Regions from separate parts of the Phreatobacter aquaticus genome, predicted to be linked through region 1. Evidence: predicted binding sites of a transcription regulator. Region 1 holds the regulator's gene; each other region holds the start of a gene.
What was found. The regulator LexA, encoded in region 1, represses DNA repair genes until DNA is damaged. The targets are predictions, from matches to a motif close to TGTTCNNNNTGTGTTCNG.
Positions count from the first base shown of each region.

Region 1 (4,178 bases):
GGGCGATGAACTCGTCGAGCCGGGATGCGAACCTGGACCAAGCCAGATTGTGTCCTCCAATGCGACTGGCCTCGCTGCCTTTGTCCGGCGCGAAGGCGGCGAGCCCATCCCGCTCGGCATTGTCGCTGACCGGATCGACGACACGCTTGCCGCTGTCAGACAGGCCCGGGCCGCGGGCGCGGACGTTCTCGTGACATCCGGTGGCGCGTCCGTCGGCGAATATGACCTTATCCGTGATGTGATCGCTCGGGAGGGAGCGGCGCTGGGCTTCTGGCGGATTGCCATGCGCCCGGGCAAACCGCTGATGATGAGCGACCTTGGACCGATGCGGTTGCTTGGCCTTCCCGGCAATCCTGTCGCCTCGTTCGTCTGCGCGACGATCTTCCTTGGCCCCTTGCTTCGCAGGCTCTCCGGCCGCAGCGACTGGCAATGGAAGACCGAAGCTGCGACTTTGGGGGCGGCGGTGCGGGCCAATGACTTTCGCGCCGACTTCCTCAGGGCGAAACTGAGCGGCAATGGGCAAGCCTTGATCGCAACCGCCTTTGCCATCCAGGACTCCTCGATGATCCGGGTCCTTGCGGACTCGGACGCCCTCATCATGCGTGCCCCCTTTGCGCCAGAGGCTCCAGCGGGTTCGGCCTGCGAGATCATTCGCCTCGCCGACTAAACTGTTCACGAAATCTCAATGCTTGCGGAACACATAAAGAACGGATAGTGATCGTTCATGATATGTTCGTCCGATTCGATTGGACGTAGCACAGAGGGCCGCATCCCGATGTTGACGCGCAAGCAACACGAACTCCTTCGTTTCATCCAGGAACGGCTGACCGAAAGCGGTGTGCCGCCATCCTTCGACGAAATGAAGGAGGCCCTCGATCTCAAGTCCAAATCAGGCATCCACCGTCTGATCACGGCGCTGGAAGAGCGGGGCTTCATCCGGCGGCTCCCGAACCGCGCAAGAGCGCTCGAGATCATTCGCCAGCCAGAGCAGTCTGCAGGCCCTGTCCGCGGTCGCTTTTCGCCGAGTGTCATCGAAGGGTCGCTCGGGCGCGCCCGCCCCTCGGCGCCCGACGATGACACGGTCATGCCGGTGGCCGTCCCGCTCATGGGCCGCATCGCCGCAGGTGTACCGCGCGAAGCCATTGAGCACCGCGTCAGCACCATCTCCGTGCCCCCTGAAATGCTGACCCGCGGCGAACATTATGCCCTTGAGGTCCGGGGCGACTCGATGATCGATGCCGGCATTCTCGAAGGTGATCTCGCACTGGTCCGCAAGACAGATTCCGCTGAAACCGGAGACATCATCGTGGCCCTGATCGACGATGAAGAGGCAACGCTCAAGCGACTGCGCAAGCGCGGGACCTCGATCGCGCTGGAAGCGGCCAATCCGGCCTACGAAACGCGTGTTCTCGGCCCTGACCGCGTGCGCATCCAGGGCAAGTTGGTGGGGCTGATCCGCCGCTACTGATCTCACTGCGCGGGATCGGCCTCCTCCGTGCTTGGCTCCGCCGCGGCGGGTGCGACGACCACTGGTCCGGCTGTTGTCGGCTCTGATAGCAACGCAGGCATGGCTCCAGAAGGCCGCGGACGGTGCCACGGACGGGCTCCGCCGGCAGCCGGCCGGGCAGTTTCGATCCGATAGTTGGTCCCCGCACGATGAAGGGTGACGGCACCGGTCCAGGCGATTGCGCGCAGGTCGATCACCCGGGCTGCGCAAGGAACTGGCGCCGGTATCCTCGTCACAACGAAACGGGCCTCCCGGCAATCGTCCGCAAGGCCCTCTGGATCCGTCGACACGACGATGCGATCGCCTCCCGGAAGAATCGCACCGCAGCCCTGGGGATCGCAGGTCACTCCTGACCGGATCGTGTCATGGGCCGGCTGTCGCGCATCACCGTCCGACAAGAGCCAGCGTTGCAGCGTGAAGCGATTGCCTCTGGGTGACAGCGCTCGCAGGCGGCCGTCGCTGCCACGGACGGCAATACTGCCGCCTTCGCCATCGATCAGGATATCCGGCGGGTCCCGCAGCGGCAGGACGCCAAGACCGACCAGGAAGATAGGCACTCCGGCCCAACGCAGGGGTGTCGTCAGCAAAGCGAGCAGGATGATGCCGGCCGAGATCAGCGCCAGCGACAAGGGCGAGAACGAGGGCACGACAATGCGTCCGCCCGGCCAGGACGCGACCCATTCCATCAGCCAGACGAACCAGTGGATTCCCGAGCCGACGAGGCTCCACACGGGCTGATCGAACCCGAAGGGCCAGAGCAACAGCGCCAGGATTTCCAGCGGCATCACGACGAACTCGATGATCGGCGCGCCTAGGAGATTTCCCGCGACGCCGAAGAGTTGCAGCGTATTGAAATGATAGGCGGAATAGGGCGTCGTCGCGAGGGATGCGACGAAAGAGCTTGTCGCCAGGCCCGCAATCCCGTTGGTCAGCGAGAGAAGCGCACGCCCGGCCCCTGCCCTGTTCTCGGCGTGGCGCTCGGCCCATGGCCTCAGCATCCCGTACCCCGCGACGAGAGCGAGCGTCGCGGCAAAAGACATCTGGAAGCTCGGACCAATGATGCTTTCCGGGCTCAGGGCCAGCACGACCAAAGCAGCGAGAGCCAGTGTCCGCAACGTGAGCGCACCTCGGTCGAGCGCGACCCCGATGAGAACAACGGCTATCATGATCCAGGAGCGTTGGGTGGCGACCTCAGCGCCGGAAATCACCAGATAGGCCGTAGAAACCACCAGGGCGACCAAGGCTGCCAGTGCCTTCACGCGCCGTCTCAGCGCGAATGACGGGAAGAGGGCGAGCGTTCCCCTGACCAGAGCGAAGACCAGCGCCGCCACCAGCGCCATGTGGAAGCCCGAGATCGACAGGATGTGGTAGGTACCGGCCGCCCGCATGGCCTCGTTGAGACCTTCGGGAATGCCATCCCGCTTGCCTGTGACCAGTGCATCGGCAATGGCGCCCGCGGGTCCCGGTATCGCGGCGCGGATGCGCTCGCTGATCGCCGAACGCAGCCGATCGAGCGCCGCCCGCAGGCGGATTGCCCGAGGGGCCTCGCCGGCATTGGCGGCGGCAACCTGCCCGATAACAAAGCCGGTCGCGCCAACACCCGAATAGAACGCGTCGCGGCCGAAATCGAAGAGGCCGGGTGCGGCTGGATCCGCCGGCGGCCTGAGCCTGGCGGCTATTGCAATCGCCGACCCGGTCTTGGCGCCACTCGCCGCCCGCGCCGTGGCGCGCAGTCGCTCTATTCTGACGGGCAAGGCAGGTTCCGCACTGACCACCAGCAAGGTCAGCCTGTCGCCGCCTTCACGCCGCTCGACGGCTTCCACCCAGGCTGTCAGCCGGACGTACGGAACCTCCGTTCCGAGGACCGGATGTGCCACCCACGCCGATCGGAGCGCACCCACCGTGAAGCCGCAGCTAACCATTGCCGCACCTGCCAGAGCGAGAAAGGTTCCATGGTGCGTGCGCAGCCGGAAGGTCAATCCCGCCAGCAGGATCGTCAGCGCGAGAGGAGCCAACAGGGTTGGTTCGTCAGGAGCCGCGAAATAGATCAGGATGCCGGAGCCGAACGCGATCGGAAGAAACAGGAAAGCGCGGCCACGTTCCAGTTCAAGCGCCCCCCAGACCTGGAGGCGCTGGACCAAGTCCCCGAAGACAGCCGAAGCACCACCCGCGAGCGAAGGGTGTGCCCCCTGCCCGATCACCTGAGCGATGGCGCGCACCCGTGCCCTCAACCCATGCTCCCCAAGCCGTCCGCAACGTGCTACAGGCACGCGCCTCCTGGCCCGAGACTAATGCGGGCCGTACCACTCTGTCCCGTTCGGATGAATCATGACCGTCGTCGCCCGCTTTGCTCCATCTCCGACGGGTTTCCTTCATATTGGAGGCGCGCGTACTGCCCTGTTCAACTGGCTTTATGCCAAGAAGACCGGTGGCAAGATGCTGCTTCGGATCGAGGATACCGATCGGCAGCGCTCGACCAACGAAGCGATTGCCGCGATCCTCGATGGGTTGGAATGGCTCGGCCTCGCATGGGACGACCAGACGATCTACCAGTTTGCCCGCGCCGATCGTCACGCAGCGGTCGCCCGTGACCTGCTGGCCGCCGGCAAGGCCTATTATTGCTATGCCACGCCGGCCGAACTCGACGCCATGCGCGAGCTTGCGATGAAGG
Region 1 covers NZ_CP039865.1:3,766,923-3,771,100, forward strand. Annotated here, with positions in the region: gene E8L99_RS17885 (molybdopterin molybdotransferase MoeA) at 1-667, shown strand, start outside; gene lexA (transcriptional repressor LexA) at 776-1,468, shown strand; gene E8L99_RS17895 (ComEC/Rec2 family competence protein) at 1,471-3,648, opposite strand; gene gltX (glutamate--tRNA ligase) at 3,836-4,178, shown strand, end outside.

Region 2 (4,178 bases), 610 kb from region 1:
ATTGGCGAACATCAGGGTCGGATCGTTGCGCGGCACGAGCGGCGAACTCTCGACCACGGCATGGCCGTTGGTCTGGAAGAAGTCGAGGAAGGTCTTGCGGATCTGATTGACGCCGGTCATCGCCTGAACTGCAGGTTGCGGCGGATGGGATCCGCCAGTCACGTTGGCCGGAGTTCTAGAGCATTTCCGCGCCTTGTGTGAACCTCGATTCGTGCGTGGCCTTCCCGGTGTGACGTCATGCGTCCCGCGCGGCCTCGACTGGACCTGTCCGAAACGGCAAAGGCCGGGACAAGCCCGGCCTTCATTTGTCAGCCTGGTGGATGGCCGTCAGGCCCTCACACGGGCTCCTCCCCCTCGGCGTCAGCCTCGGGATCGCCGAGGATCTTGTCGGCGATCAGGCCGGCATTCTGGCGGATCGCGACCTCGATCTTGGCGGCCATGTCGGGGCTCTGCTTCAGGAAAGCCTTGGCATTCTCGCGGCCCTGCCCGAGGCGCTGGCTGTCATAGGAGAACCAGGCACCGGACTTCTCGACCACGCCGGCCTTGACGCCGAGGTCGATCAGTTCGCCCATCTTCGAGACGCCTTCGCCATACATGATGTCGAATTCGACCTGCTTGAAGGGAGGCGCGAGCTTGTTCTTCACAACCTTGACGCGGGTCTGGTTGCCGACAACCTCCTCCCGCTCCTTGATCGCGCCGATCCGGCGGATGTCGAGACGGATGGACGCATAGAACTTCAGCGCATTGCCGCCGGTGGTCACTTCCGGCGAACCATACATCACGCCGATCTTCATACGGATCTGGTTGATGAAGATGACCATCGTGTTGGAGCGCGAGATCGAACCGGTGAGCTTGCGCAAGGCCTGGCTCATCAGGCGGGCCTGCATGCCGGGCTGATTGTCACCCATCTCGCCTTCGAGTTCAGCCCGCGGCGTCAGCGCAGCAACCGAATCGACCACCAGCACGTCAATCGCACCCGAGCGCACCAGCGTGTCGCAAATCTCGAGCGCCTGCTCGCCGGCATCGGGCTGCGAGATCAGGAGATCGTCGAGCTTCACGCCGAGCTTGCGGGCATAGATCGGATCGAGCGCATGTTCCGCGTCGATGAAGGCGCAGACACCGCCCCGCTTCTGCGCTTCCGCGATCGTGTGCAGCGCCAGCGTCGTCTTGCCCGACGATTCCGGTCCATAGATCTCGACGACGCGGCCGCGCGGAAGGCCACCGATGCCCAGGGCAATATCGAGCCCGAGCGACCCAGTGGACACGGTCTCGATCTCCACCGCCTTCTCGTTCTTGCCGAGACGCATGATCGAGCCCTTGCCGAAAGCCCGCTCGATCTGGGAGAGCGCTGCATCCAGCGCCTTTGTCTTATCCATGGAAGAACCTTCGACGAGTCGCAACGCAGACTGACTCATGGCTGAGCCTCCTTCAGGCTGGCAAGGGGTCCGGGGCGAATCCGGTGATAAATCGACCGTACACGTTTTGTTCTTAACAACAAGTTCTTTTTTTGTTCTCATGGGGGTATAGCGACAGCTCGCCCGTTGAGCCGGTTCTGACCATGTCGTCAGGGAGTGAATTCTCTCTGACCCGCCTATTGGTGTTCTGCGGCCCCTTCGAACGGTTCGGCAATGCGCAATTCCCCCTCAGCCAGGCTCGCTGCTGAGGGACCGATCTGAACAGAACAAGACCTGCACATTGACCAGCACTCCAAAGACGCTTAACGATTGTAAACTTACGCTCCTTGACAAAAAAAAGCCCTCCCTCTCGAATAAGCACTTTGAGTCGTCTAATCGATGAACAAGAGTCCATTCGACGAGATCTACGAGGCAACTCCGGACGCCGTCGTAGTCATTGACCGCAGCGGTCACATACTTTTCGCAAACAAGCGAGTAGAGGCACTGCTCGGTTATGCTCCGCGGGATCTCGTCGGAAAGCCTCATGGTGTGCTTATGCCAGCGCGGTATCACGACACCCATACAGCTCACGTGCAACGGTTTATGATCGAACCCAAACCGCGCATTATGGGCCCAGGACTTGATCTCTACGCACTTCGCAAGGACGGGAGCGAGTTCAAGACCGAGATTAGCCTTAGCCCATATCAGGCGCCTGACGGCTTGGTCGTTATTGCGGCCATGCGGGATCGCGAGGCTTTGGTTCCCAGCAAGAGCGCTCTCGAGTTTGAGAACGCTGCCCTGCGGGATACGTTGTCACGAACGCGGCTCGATTCCTCGCGCCTGCTGGAGCAGGCTGGGATAGAAGCTGCCGAGCACGAAGCGAGCCAGCGATTGCAGCGTCTTCTGTTGGAAGAGTTGCATCATCGTATGAAGAATATGCTGGCAACGGTCGTCGGGATCGCCTCGCAAACATTGCGCGCATCCGAAACCCTTGAAGAAGGGCGGCAAGCTGTTTCAAGCCGCCTTGTCGCTATGGGCAGAGCACAAGATCTCTTGCTCCGGGCCAATGAAATCAGCATCGAGCTGGCTGATCTTATTAGTGCTGCCATCGAGCCCTTCGATATCCACGAGGTCCGACGGTTCGTTGTTCAGAATACGCTGATCGTGATCGGACCAGGGGCGATCCTTCCGCTCACCATGTCCCTCAACGAGTTGTGTACCAATGCAGTCAAGTATGGCGCATTGTCGAACGAGACTGGGCGCGTCAACATCACCTCCACGGTCGACGAAGAGACCCAGTTATTCAGTCTGACGTGGACGGAAACAGGTGGCCCAGTGGTGCAGGAGCCGGTTCGCCGCAGCTTTGGCACACGCCTGCTCGGCGCGTTGGCCACTCAACTTCACGGCGATGTTCGGTTGCGATACGAGCCGCAGGGCGTCGTTTACCAAATCGACATTCCTCTTGCCCTCTTGCGAACACTTCGCGCCAGTTGAAAGGGCACTGAGGGCTCGTGTCCAAGCGCGGCGGCGCTCGACTGGAGCAGTTCCATTCAGAATCGGCGGGTTCACTGGGAACAAGACGGGGGAGCAGCAGTTTCGCATATGCTAGGCGCGCCGTGAACACATTCAAGGTGGGGCGCTGGGTGTTCTACCCGACCTGACTTCCTCAGTGGCCATGCATGGAGCCGATTGAACATGCCGCAAATGCCACCCCGTTCTGAGACGCAGGACGAGGCAGCGGCCGACGTCGAAGGCTTCAAAGAAGACCTCGGACCTTTCGTCGTGGCTGCCGAAACCACCCGAATGCCGATGGTGTTCACGGATGCCAAACAGGCCGAAAATTCGATCATCTTTGCCAATGACAGCTTCATTTCCCTCATCGGGTACGAACGCAACGAGGTCTTAGGGCAAGGCTTCAACTTTGTCTTGGCAAGCGCGACCGATGCTGAACCGCTCGCTGCGATCAAGGCCGGGTTTGAAGAAGGCTTCTATCGGGGACCGGATGTTTGTTGCCGCCGAAAGGATGGCAGCGCGTTCTGGGCCGGTATCTACATCAGCCCAGTGCGTGACGAGAGCGGCGACACCGTCCAGCACTTCGCCTCGCTCGTCGATCTGACCCGCTACAAGGATGAGCAGGCGCGATCGGGAGCGCTTATCGACGAATTGAATGATCGCGTCAGAAACATGCTCGCGGCTGTTCAATCAATCGTCACTCAAGCCTTCCGCAAGGGCACTGATCCAACAGCAACCCGAGAATTCATTGCCTTACGCATTGCCGCGCTGTCCCGGTCCCATGCCTTGCTGGCCCATGGAGATTGGGGAAGGGCTGGGCTGCGCGACATCGTTGACAACGCGTTGGAGCCGTTCACCAGCGGTGGTGGTCGATCCGGACGATATGTTGTCACCGGTGACGACATCCGCTTTTCGCCAAAGCGCGCATTGGCCTTGGGCATAGCGCTGCACGAGCTCGTCCTGAACGCGGTGATCCATGGAGCGCTCTCCAACGATTCGGGATCGATCATGGTGTCTTGGAGAAGAGTCTCGAAACCAGCTGGCGATCGGTTGATCCTGGTTTGGCACGAAAAAGACGGCCCCTCCGTCACGCCTGCCTCGAAGAAGGGCTTCGGCTCAAGGGTGATCGAAGACGGCCTTGCCCATGAACTGGAAGCCACGGTGCACTTGGACTACCCAAGCCAAGGCGTAGTCTGCACCATCGACATGGCATTTCCCCGCGATCACCGTGATGAGTAAGCTCTTCGCAGGTCGCCGGATTTTGATCGTCGA
Region 2 covers NZ_CP039865.1:4,372,439-4,376,616, forward strand. Annotated here, with positions in the region: gene alaS (alanine--tRNA ligase) at 1-120, opposite strand, end outside; gene recA (recombinase RecA) at 336-1,415, opposite strand; gene E8L99_RS20840 (HWE histidine kinase domain-containing protein) at 1,794-2,888, shown strand; gene E8L99_RS20845 (HWE histidine kinase domain-containing protein) at 3,090-4,145, shown strand; gene E8L99_RS20850 (response regulator) at 4,138-4,178, shown strand, end outside.
Region 2: recA (recombinase RecA) is a predicted target of LexA. The motif match lies at 1,498-1,515, and genes of this name have one in related genera.

Region 3 (4,178 bases), 2.3 Mb from region 1:
CCGCCGCCTGATGATCGCCCAGGATACCGGCTCGGCCATTGTCGGGCCGGCGCGCGGCGACCTGTTCCTCGGCACCGGCTTCGAGGCGGGATCGGTCGCGGGGCGCATCCGCCATCGCGCCGACTGGTTCGTGCTGCTGCCGAAGGCGCTCTCGCCGGATGCCGCCGAGGTCCCCGTGCCCGAGCCGCGCCATCCGCCGCACCGGAGCCACCGATGAAGCGGCGGAGCCGGACGCTCTCGGCCGAGGACAAGGCCTTGTGGACCCATGTGGCGCGCACGGTGAAGCCGCTGGAACCCTCCAGGCTTGCCGGCCTCGACGCGCCGGCACCGGCCGAGGACCTCGCGCCGCCGCGTCCGGTCAAGCCTGCGCCCGCTCCACCGCCCGAGCCGCGCCGGCCGCCGGCTCCGCCGCCCCTCGCCCCCATCGAGAAGGGATTGCGCCGCAAGCTCAATCGGGGCGCCGCCGAAGCCGAGGCGCGCCTCGACCTGCACGGGCTCACCCAGGAGGTGGCCCACCGCCGGCTGATCGGCTTCCTCAGGCGCGCCCAGGGCGACGGCCTCAAGTTGGTCATCGTCATCACCGGCAAGGGCGGGCCGAAGGGGCCGCCGCGCATGACCCCGTCTCACGAGGAGCCCTGGCACTCCGATCCCCACGCCGATCGCGGCGTGCTGCGCCGGGTGGTGCCGCAATGGCTCCGGTTGCCGGATTTCCGCGATCTGGTCATCGGCTTCGAGGAGGCCGCCATCGGCCATGGTGGCGCTGGCGCGCTCTATGTCCGCATCCGCCGGCCGCGTGCGCCCTGACCCTTTCGCTGCATCGCACGAATTCCGCGCCGGTGTGGCCGCGCGGCTCTTGACCGCCGGGCCGTTCCGAGGAAATCGTGGCCACAGCCGTTCGGGAGATTCCACCATGCGCATGCTCGCTCGCCTTGCCAGCTTCATTGCCGTTGCCGGCGCGTCGGTGGTGCTGGCCCCCGCCGCCGAGGCGCAGAACGCCCGTGGGCTCAACGGCTCGACCTTCACCACGAGCCGCATTCCAGATCCGGACAATCTCGCTGCACAGCCGCAGGGGCCGTTCGCCGCGCTGATCTTTCGCGATCCCCGCTTTCAGGACCGGCTCCTGCCCTGTGACGCGACCCAGCCGCTGGAGCAGATCCGGGCGCGTTTCGAGCAGAAGGAGCGCCGGTTTTGGAACTCCTCGCTGACCATTGTCGGCTTTGACCGCGTGGCGCTGCGCTCGACAAATCCGTGGGGTCAGAACAACATTCCGCGCCGCTATTGCGCCGCGCGCGCCCATCTGTCCGACGGCCGCGTCCGCAACGTCGACTATGCCATCATGGAAGACCAGAGCCTGGCTGGCTTCACCTGGGGCGTTGAATGGTGCGTCAACGGGCTCGACCGCGGCCGCTCCTTCGATCCGGCCTGCCGGATGGCGCGGCCCTGATTCGCCGGGATTGCCGCAGGAGCGGCATCCGATAAAATACGTTCTTTCTTTGTTCTCATGGCGTGGCTAGCCTCCGGGCAATGTCTGGGGGAGATGTGTCATGAGTTTTTCAGCGGTCCGGGCGGCCTTCGCCGTCCTTGCAGTGCTGGCATTCGGTGGCGAGGTCAGGGCGCAGGCGCGCCACGGGTCGCCTCCCGGCGAGTTCGATTTCTATGTTCTGGCGCTCTCCTGGTCGCCAGCCTTCTGCGAGGCGCAGGGCGATCGCATGTCGCGCTCCATCCAGTGCGGCGGCGACCGTCAGTTCTCCTTCGTGGTGCACGGCCTGTGGCCGCAATTCACCCGCGGCTTCCCGGAATATTGCCAGGTTCCGGCTCCGGAGCTCGACCGCCGCGTGGTCAACGGCATGCTCGACATCATGCCGGCGCCGGGTCTGATCCGGGCGCAATGGAACAAGCACGGCACCTGCGCTGGCGCCCGCTCGCCCGCCGCCTATTTCGAGACCGTGCGCCAGGCCCGCGCCAAGATCCGCATTCCCACCGAATATGAGAACGTCCAGGCGGCCCTCACCGTCACGCCGGACGAGGTGGAGGACGCTTTCGTGCGCGCCAATCCCGGTCTCACCCGGGAGATGATCTCGGTCCAGTGCGATGACCGTCGGCTGCGCGAGGTGCGCGTCTGCATCGGTCGCGACATGAACTTCACCGCCTGCCAGGAAATCGATCGCCGCACCTGCCGGCGTGAGCGCCTGATGGTCACGCCGGTGCGGCCCGGACGCATCTGACCTCGCGGCGGACAGATTGCCGGCCGGTTGTCGGAACCGGCCGCATTGGACCCAGGTCCGGAACCTCTTTTTAGGACATCGGCGTTACCCTGCCGGCTGGTCTTGAACGGCCTGTGAGGGGAAACGCCACGTTGGTTGCCTGGTTGCTCGGACGTCTGCGCAATGCCATTCCGGCCTGGGCCCTCGCCTATGGGTCGCTCTGGGCTGTCGCGTTGGCGGCTCTGCATTGGCCGGAGACGCTGCAGGCAGTGGCCGGCTGCGTCACCGATGCCGAGGCGCCCCTGCCGCTCTGGAGCTGCGGCCCCCATCTGGGTTCGACACTGGCCGGCGCCATGGTCAATTCCGCGCTGCTCACCGTCGTGTGGGCGCCTGCCCTGGTCGCCGCCGCCGTGGTCCGCCCCGACGCCCTGCCGCTCGCCATCGTTGCCGCCGGCAGCCATCTCGTCGGACTGACTTCAGTGATGATCATGGTGATGCGGGGCGCGCGCTATGCCGCCCGCCGGCTGCGGCTGTCCTGATCACCCCGAGCCTGGCCCTTCGCGCACGTCTGCCGTGGGGCAGAGATATCTGACGCGGGCCATCACCCCGCCAGGGTCCGTCCTCACCCGCCGATCTTCGCTGCCTTCGTGGGGTCGAACCACCAGGTACCCGGCACGCCGCGGGCATATTTCGGCTTGGTCTCGGGAAAGCCGAACTGGTCCCAATAGGCCATCCAATGGCTGCCCTTGTACCAGTTGGGCACCCAATAGCGCCCGGCGCGCAGCACGCGGTCCAGCGCCTTGCAGGTGACGGTGAGCTCGGCCCGCGTGGTGGCGACGATCGCCTTGGAGATCAGCGCATCGACCACCGGATCGGCAATGCCGGAGAGGTTCTGCGAGCCCGGCTGCCGGCCGCTCTCCGAGCCGAAGAAGGTGCGCATGCTCTCGCCCGGCGTCATGGACAGCGAATAGCGGCGGATGGTGAGATCGAAATCATAGTCCTTCAGCCGCGACTGATATTGCGCGGAATCGACCCGCCGGATGGTCGCCTCGATGCCGAGCCGGCGCAGGTTCGCAACATAGGGCTGGGTGTGGCGCTCCAGCGAATTGTCGAAGTCGAGGAATTCGACAATCATCGGCCGGCCCTTGGGGTCGATCAGCTTGTTGTCCCGCAGCACGAAGCCCGCCTCGCGCAGCAGCGCGGTGGCGCGCCTGAGCAGATTGCGATCCTGGCCGGACCCGTCCGACACCGGCGGCACATAGGGCTCGCCGAACACCTCGTCCGGCACCTTGCCGCGGAACGGTTCCAGCAGCGCCTTTTCCTCCGGCGTCGGCGGGCCGAAGGCCATCATCGGCGAGTTCTGGAAGAAGGAATGGGTGCGCTTGTAGCTATCGAACATGACCTGCTTGTTGGTCCATTCGAAATCGAAGGCGAGGCCGAGCGCCTCGCGCAGCCGCGGATCGGCGAACTTGTCGCGCCGTGTGTTGATGAACCAGCCCTGGGCTCCCGACGGCGTGTCGTCGGCAACCTCGCGCCGGGCGACGCGGCCGTCCTTGGCTGCTGGAAAATCGTACTGTGTCGCCCAGGTGCGGGAGGTGAACTCCTCGCGGAACGTATAGGTGCGGCTCTTGAAGGCCTCGAAGGCGACGTCGCGATCCCGGAAGAACTCGACGCGGACGACGTCGAAATTGTTCTGGCCGACCGAGACCGGCAGCGCCTCGCCCCACCAGCCCTTGACCCGCTCATATTCGATGAAGCGGCCGCTCTCGAAGCGCCCGACCTTGTAGGCTGAAGACCCCAGCGGCACGTCCATGGTGGAGGCCTCGAAATCGCGGTTGGCATACCAGGACTTCGACAGGATCGGCAGGCCGGCGACGGTCAGCGGCAGCGAGCGCGGGCGCCCCTCGTTGAAGCGCACGATGACAGCGCCGTCGCCATCGGCCTCGGCGCCCGCGACATCGCGCAGGATGGTAC
Region 3 covers NZ_CP039865.1:1,443,965-1,448,142, forward strand. Annotated here, with positions in the region: gene mltA (murein transglycosylase A) at 1-217, shown strand, start outside; gene E8L99_RS06760 (Smr/MutS family protein) at 214-804, shown strand; gene E8L99_RS06765 (hypothetical protein) at 911-1,444, shown strand; gene E8L99_RS06770 (ribonuclease T2 family protein) at 1,545-2,225, shown strand; gene E8L99_RS06775 (hypothetical protein) at 2,357-2,743, shown strand; gene E8L99_RS06780 (extracellular solute-binding protein) at 2,827-4,178, opposite strand, start outside.
Region 3: E8L99_RS06770 (ribonuclease T2 family protein) is a predicted target of LexA. The motif match lies at 1,484-1,501, and genes of this name have one in related genera.

Region 4 (4,178 bases), 100 kb from region 1:
AGGGTTTCGACCGGCTGGGGCGGCTCGAACAGATGGAGCGGCCGGGCAGGGGGGCCATCCCTTTCGGGGGGCGGCCAGGAGACCCTGGAGGCCGGCATGGGCGCATTTGCCGGAACCGTCCTCGCCTCGCGCCGGGGGTCGTGGCTATCCCGCGCGATGAAGCGCAGCACCCTGTCGCGTCCGAAGCGGGTCACCAGCCGGTCGACCAGATTGGCCACGGCATCATCCTCGTCGGCCCGGCCATCGAGGCTTGTCTGCACATCAGACAAGGGCTCGCAGACGGATACTGCGAGTTTCACCGCATCGAAGCCGAACCCTGGATCGAGTGTGTCGGAGAGGGTGTCGATACGCTCGCGCCAGAGCCGGAGCAGGGCCTGGATGTCCCGGGAGGGCCGCCCGGTTTCCAGGATCAGTCGCCGCACCGCGCCATCGGAACGGAAGAACGACACTTCGAAGACGCGGCCGCCCTCGCCACGTCGCTCCAGCACGCCGGCGGCCTCGGTCATGAGCCGGGTGACGATCCGTTCCAGGCCCGCCACATCAAGCAGGGGCTCGGGGAAATGCCGTTCGACGACGCAATCGGGCAGCGGCCGCAAGGGCGTGATGCGGATATCCTCATGGCCGAGCATGCGCGACAGGCGGGTCGCTAGACCCGAGCCGAAACGAGCGGTCAGGGCCGCTGGTGCCCGGTCGGCGACATCGGCAACGGTCTTCAACCCGGCCCTGGACAGGGCCATGAGTGTCTCTTCCGGAACCTCGAGGGCTGCTGCCGGCAGTCGGCTGATGGTTGCCTCTTCGTCGCCCTGCGCAACGATGCCGCCTGCACCGAACCGGCAGACCGCCCGCGCTGCCTCCGGTGTGCCGGCTATGGCCGCGCGCAATGTCAGGCCTCCCGCCGACATGCGCCGCGCGATCAGCGCCAACAGGTCGATCTCTGAAAACAGCCGGGAGCAGCCGGTAATGTCGAGGACCAGCCCGTGCGGGCCATCGAGCGCAACCAGTGGGGTGAAGCGGTCGCAATAGGCGGCGAGGCGTCCCAGAAAATCGCGGTCGGCTTCGGGTTGGGCTGCCTGGGCGACAAGGTCTGGAATGCGCGCGCGCGCATCGGCGAGGGTCATGCCGGGCGTCAGTCCCAGGGCGAGGGCCCGGCGGTCGCAATGAACCAGTCGCAGCCCTCCACGATCTTTCTCGATCAGGGCAACCGGCGCTTCATCCGGCCCGGCGGGCCGCGGCGCCTGAATCCGCCGCAACCGGTCCGTCGGCAGGAAGGGCAGCCATAGGGTGAGATAGCGGCGGGACATCGGGCTCGGTCTTCATACGCGGAACAAGGGAGGGCTCGGGCATCGGCCGGAAGGATCGTCGTTCGCGATCCCATTCCACATGCCATTCCCGCTCGCCGAGCCCGCCGCGGTGGCGAAGCAGCCTGGCCATGAAGGCCGGATATCCCGGCGCATTGCCCTCCAGCGGACGGGATGGCTTGCCCGAGACCAGCCAACGGGTCTGTGCCGCGCTGGCACCCGTGCGCACGGTCCGCACCATGAGCGTGATGACGCCCGACGCCTCGGTGGCGAGGGCCAGCCGGCGGCTTGCCGTGAGAGTGATGACATTTTCCCCGGCATGGGGCTGCATCACCACAGCTCCAAGCGGCGCACAGCGGGTGCCTTCTCCGGCCGCGCGCAGCACGCTTTCCGCATCCGGAACCGTCACCAGCAGAAAGCGGTCCGGATCGAGGCCAAGTTCTGCGAGGCCTGCGGGGTGTGGTCGCCCGCTTTCCCCGTCGAGGACATCCTGTCGTACCCAGAGAACGGGCCGCTCCTGAGCCGCGCGCATGGCCACGGCAAGGGCGAAAGCGGTCGCAGCGGGAAGGTCGGTGGTCCCTTGCGAACAGATTTCATGCAGTGCCGCGCGGGCGAGCCCACCCATCAGAAAGGCATCCAGTGAAGCGATACCAAGCTCGACATGCCCCTTCGCCATGGCCGGAGCGGGCCTGGCAAGGGCAGCGAGCTGGGATCTGAGTTCGGCCAGGGCTGCAGAGGTGGACATGACGGCTCACACTGAATGTTCCTATTTTGTTCTTATATGGGGATGTCAGAAAAAGCGAGTCTTCCTGCGCGTCGCAGGAGGAGAGGCGAGGGAGGCAAAGGGTCTCTTGGCGGAGCCGTTCAGCGGCAGGTTCATCCGCCAAGCACGGATGATCACCCTGATGGTCGACCAGATATCTGGACGTCAGGGGTGACCGCTGTCGGGCTATGCGGGTCGTTTCAGCTGCCGCGCGGCAAAGAAGCACACGTCCATGCTGGCGCGTGCATCCGGATATGCGTGTCCATGGAACTTGATGCCTTTCGCCTTTTCGTGGCGGTTGTCGATCACGGCAGCATCGCAGCCGCGGCGCAGAGCCTGGGGATATCTCCATCCCTGGCGAGCCGGCGCATTGCGGCCTTGGAACGCGCGGTGAAGCTGTTTGCCGAACTGGCCGCGGCCATGGGCATCAAGCCACAATAGGGACGACATCGGCGGAGGCGACGCTCCGCCTCGTGCCATGTCGAACCCGAGCGGCGGGCGGGATATCCGGCCCGCCGCCTGGATTTATCAGGCAGCCTCAGGGCGTGAACACATAGCCCGGTCCGATCGCCACATCGGCGGGAATGGCCGGCAGATCGCTGAACAGGGCTGGATTGTCCTGCATCACCTTGAGGATGTGCTTCGGCTCGAAATGCTTGTTCACGTCGAAAGTGGCGCGCAGGAAACCGAGCCGGTGCAGTCGGTCGAGCGCCGCCCACATGGCGCGGTAATTGTTCGCTGACAGACGCCGGTCGGCCTGCTGGATGTTGAACTCCATGGCAGCCTCGGCGATCTCCACCTTGAGGCCCGGAATCCAGCGCGTTGCGACCTGGGCGGCAGGCTTGGGATTCTTGCGCATCCACTGGTCGGCTTCCGACACAGCCGCCAGGAACTTCTCGATGGTCGGGCCGTTGGCGGCTACCCAGGGCCTCAAGCCGACATTGAAACCAACATAGGAGATGACATTGCCGCCGCGCACGATCTCGATCGCGCCCGGCACGTCCTTGAGGGCAACGATCGGCCAGGGATCCCAGCCGGCGAAGGCATCGACGCCCTTGGCGAGCAGAGCCACCGTCATGTCCGGCGGCGGCGTGTTGACCAGCGTCACGTCGGCTGGCGTCAGGCCGCCCTTCTCCAGAAGGGCCAGGATGTAGAGGTGGTTGATCGTGCCGAAGGAGGCGGCGATCTTCTTGCCCTTGAGGCTGGCGAGGTCGCCCTTGGCGATGCCTGCGTCCGAGCGGGCGATCAGCGCCATGGTGGCGTCCGAACCGCGCGCGGTGGCATTGCCGGAATAATTGCCGAGTGCAACGAGATCCATTCCGCGCACGACCGCGCCGATCATCGGCACGCCCACCTGCACGATATTGCTCTCACCCGCCTGCAGCGCATTCAGCGCATCGACGCCGGTCGCGTAGGGGCGCGCGATGTCGACATCGAGGCCCCACTTCTCGAAGAAGCCGCGCTCGAGTGCGATCGGCAGGCCGATCTGGTCGATGCCGGTGACCATGCCGGCCTTCATCTTGGTCAGTTGCTGCGCATGGGCCAGCGCCGGGGCGGCCAGAAGCGTTCCGACGACGGCAGTCCTTCTCGTGATCATGGTCATCCTCCCTGTTGCAATGGCTCTATCCGCCTCACCCAGTAGAACCGGGCGATGGCGCCGAGTTGGCTTTTGTCGATGTTGCGCAGTTCAACGCTGTTGCCCTCGGCGCCCGAGACGCGGCCATAGCGCTGGAAAACGAGTATGTGAAAGCGCTCGGGCGCGAAGGGCAGTGTGACCACCGCATTGACGCGCTGGCGATCCGGGAATCCGGTGCCGATCTTGGCCGGCGCGACGATCGCCAGCCACGCCTGCCAGCAAAGCCATGCCAAGCCAAGCCCGATGAGGATGAGGCCGCGCCGAGAGGACAATGCCGAGCGCAGGAACATCATGCCGACCTCACCAGCGACAGAACCTGGTTGGAGAGATCCTTGAACTGGTCGTCGCCAACCAGCCTGTCCCAGACACGCGGACGGGCAATCGGCACGTCGACTTCCGCCAGAACCTTGCCCTTGGAGAGCACCACCACCCGGTTGGCGAGGAACACAGCCTCGGGCACATCATGGGTGATGAAGATGAC
Region 4 covers NZ_CP039865.1:3,867,004-3,871,181, reverse strand. Annotated here, with positions in the region: gene E8L99_RS18390 (Y-family DNA polymerase) at 1-1,301, opposite strand, end outside; gene E8L99_RS18385 (ImuA family protein) at 1,210-2,043, opposite strand; gene E8L99_RS18380 (helix-turn-helix domain-containing protein) at 2,326-2,502, shown strand; gene E8L99_RS18375 (ABC transporter substrate-binding protein) at 2,600-3,658, opposite strand; gene E8L99_RS18370 (hypothetical protein) at 3,661-3,990, opposite strand; gene E8L99_RS18365 (ABC transporter ATP-binding protein) at 3,987-4,178, opposite strand, start outside.
Region 4: E8L99_RS18385 (ImuA family protein) is a predicted target of LexA. The motif match lies at 2,060-2,077, and genes of this name have one in related genera.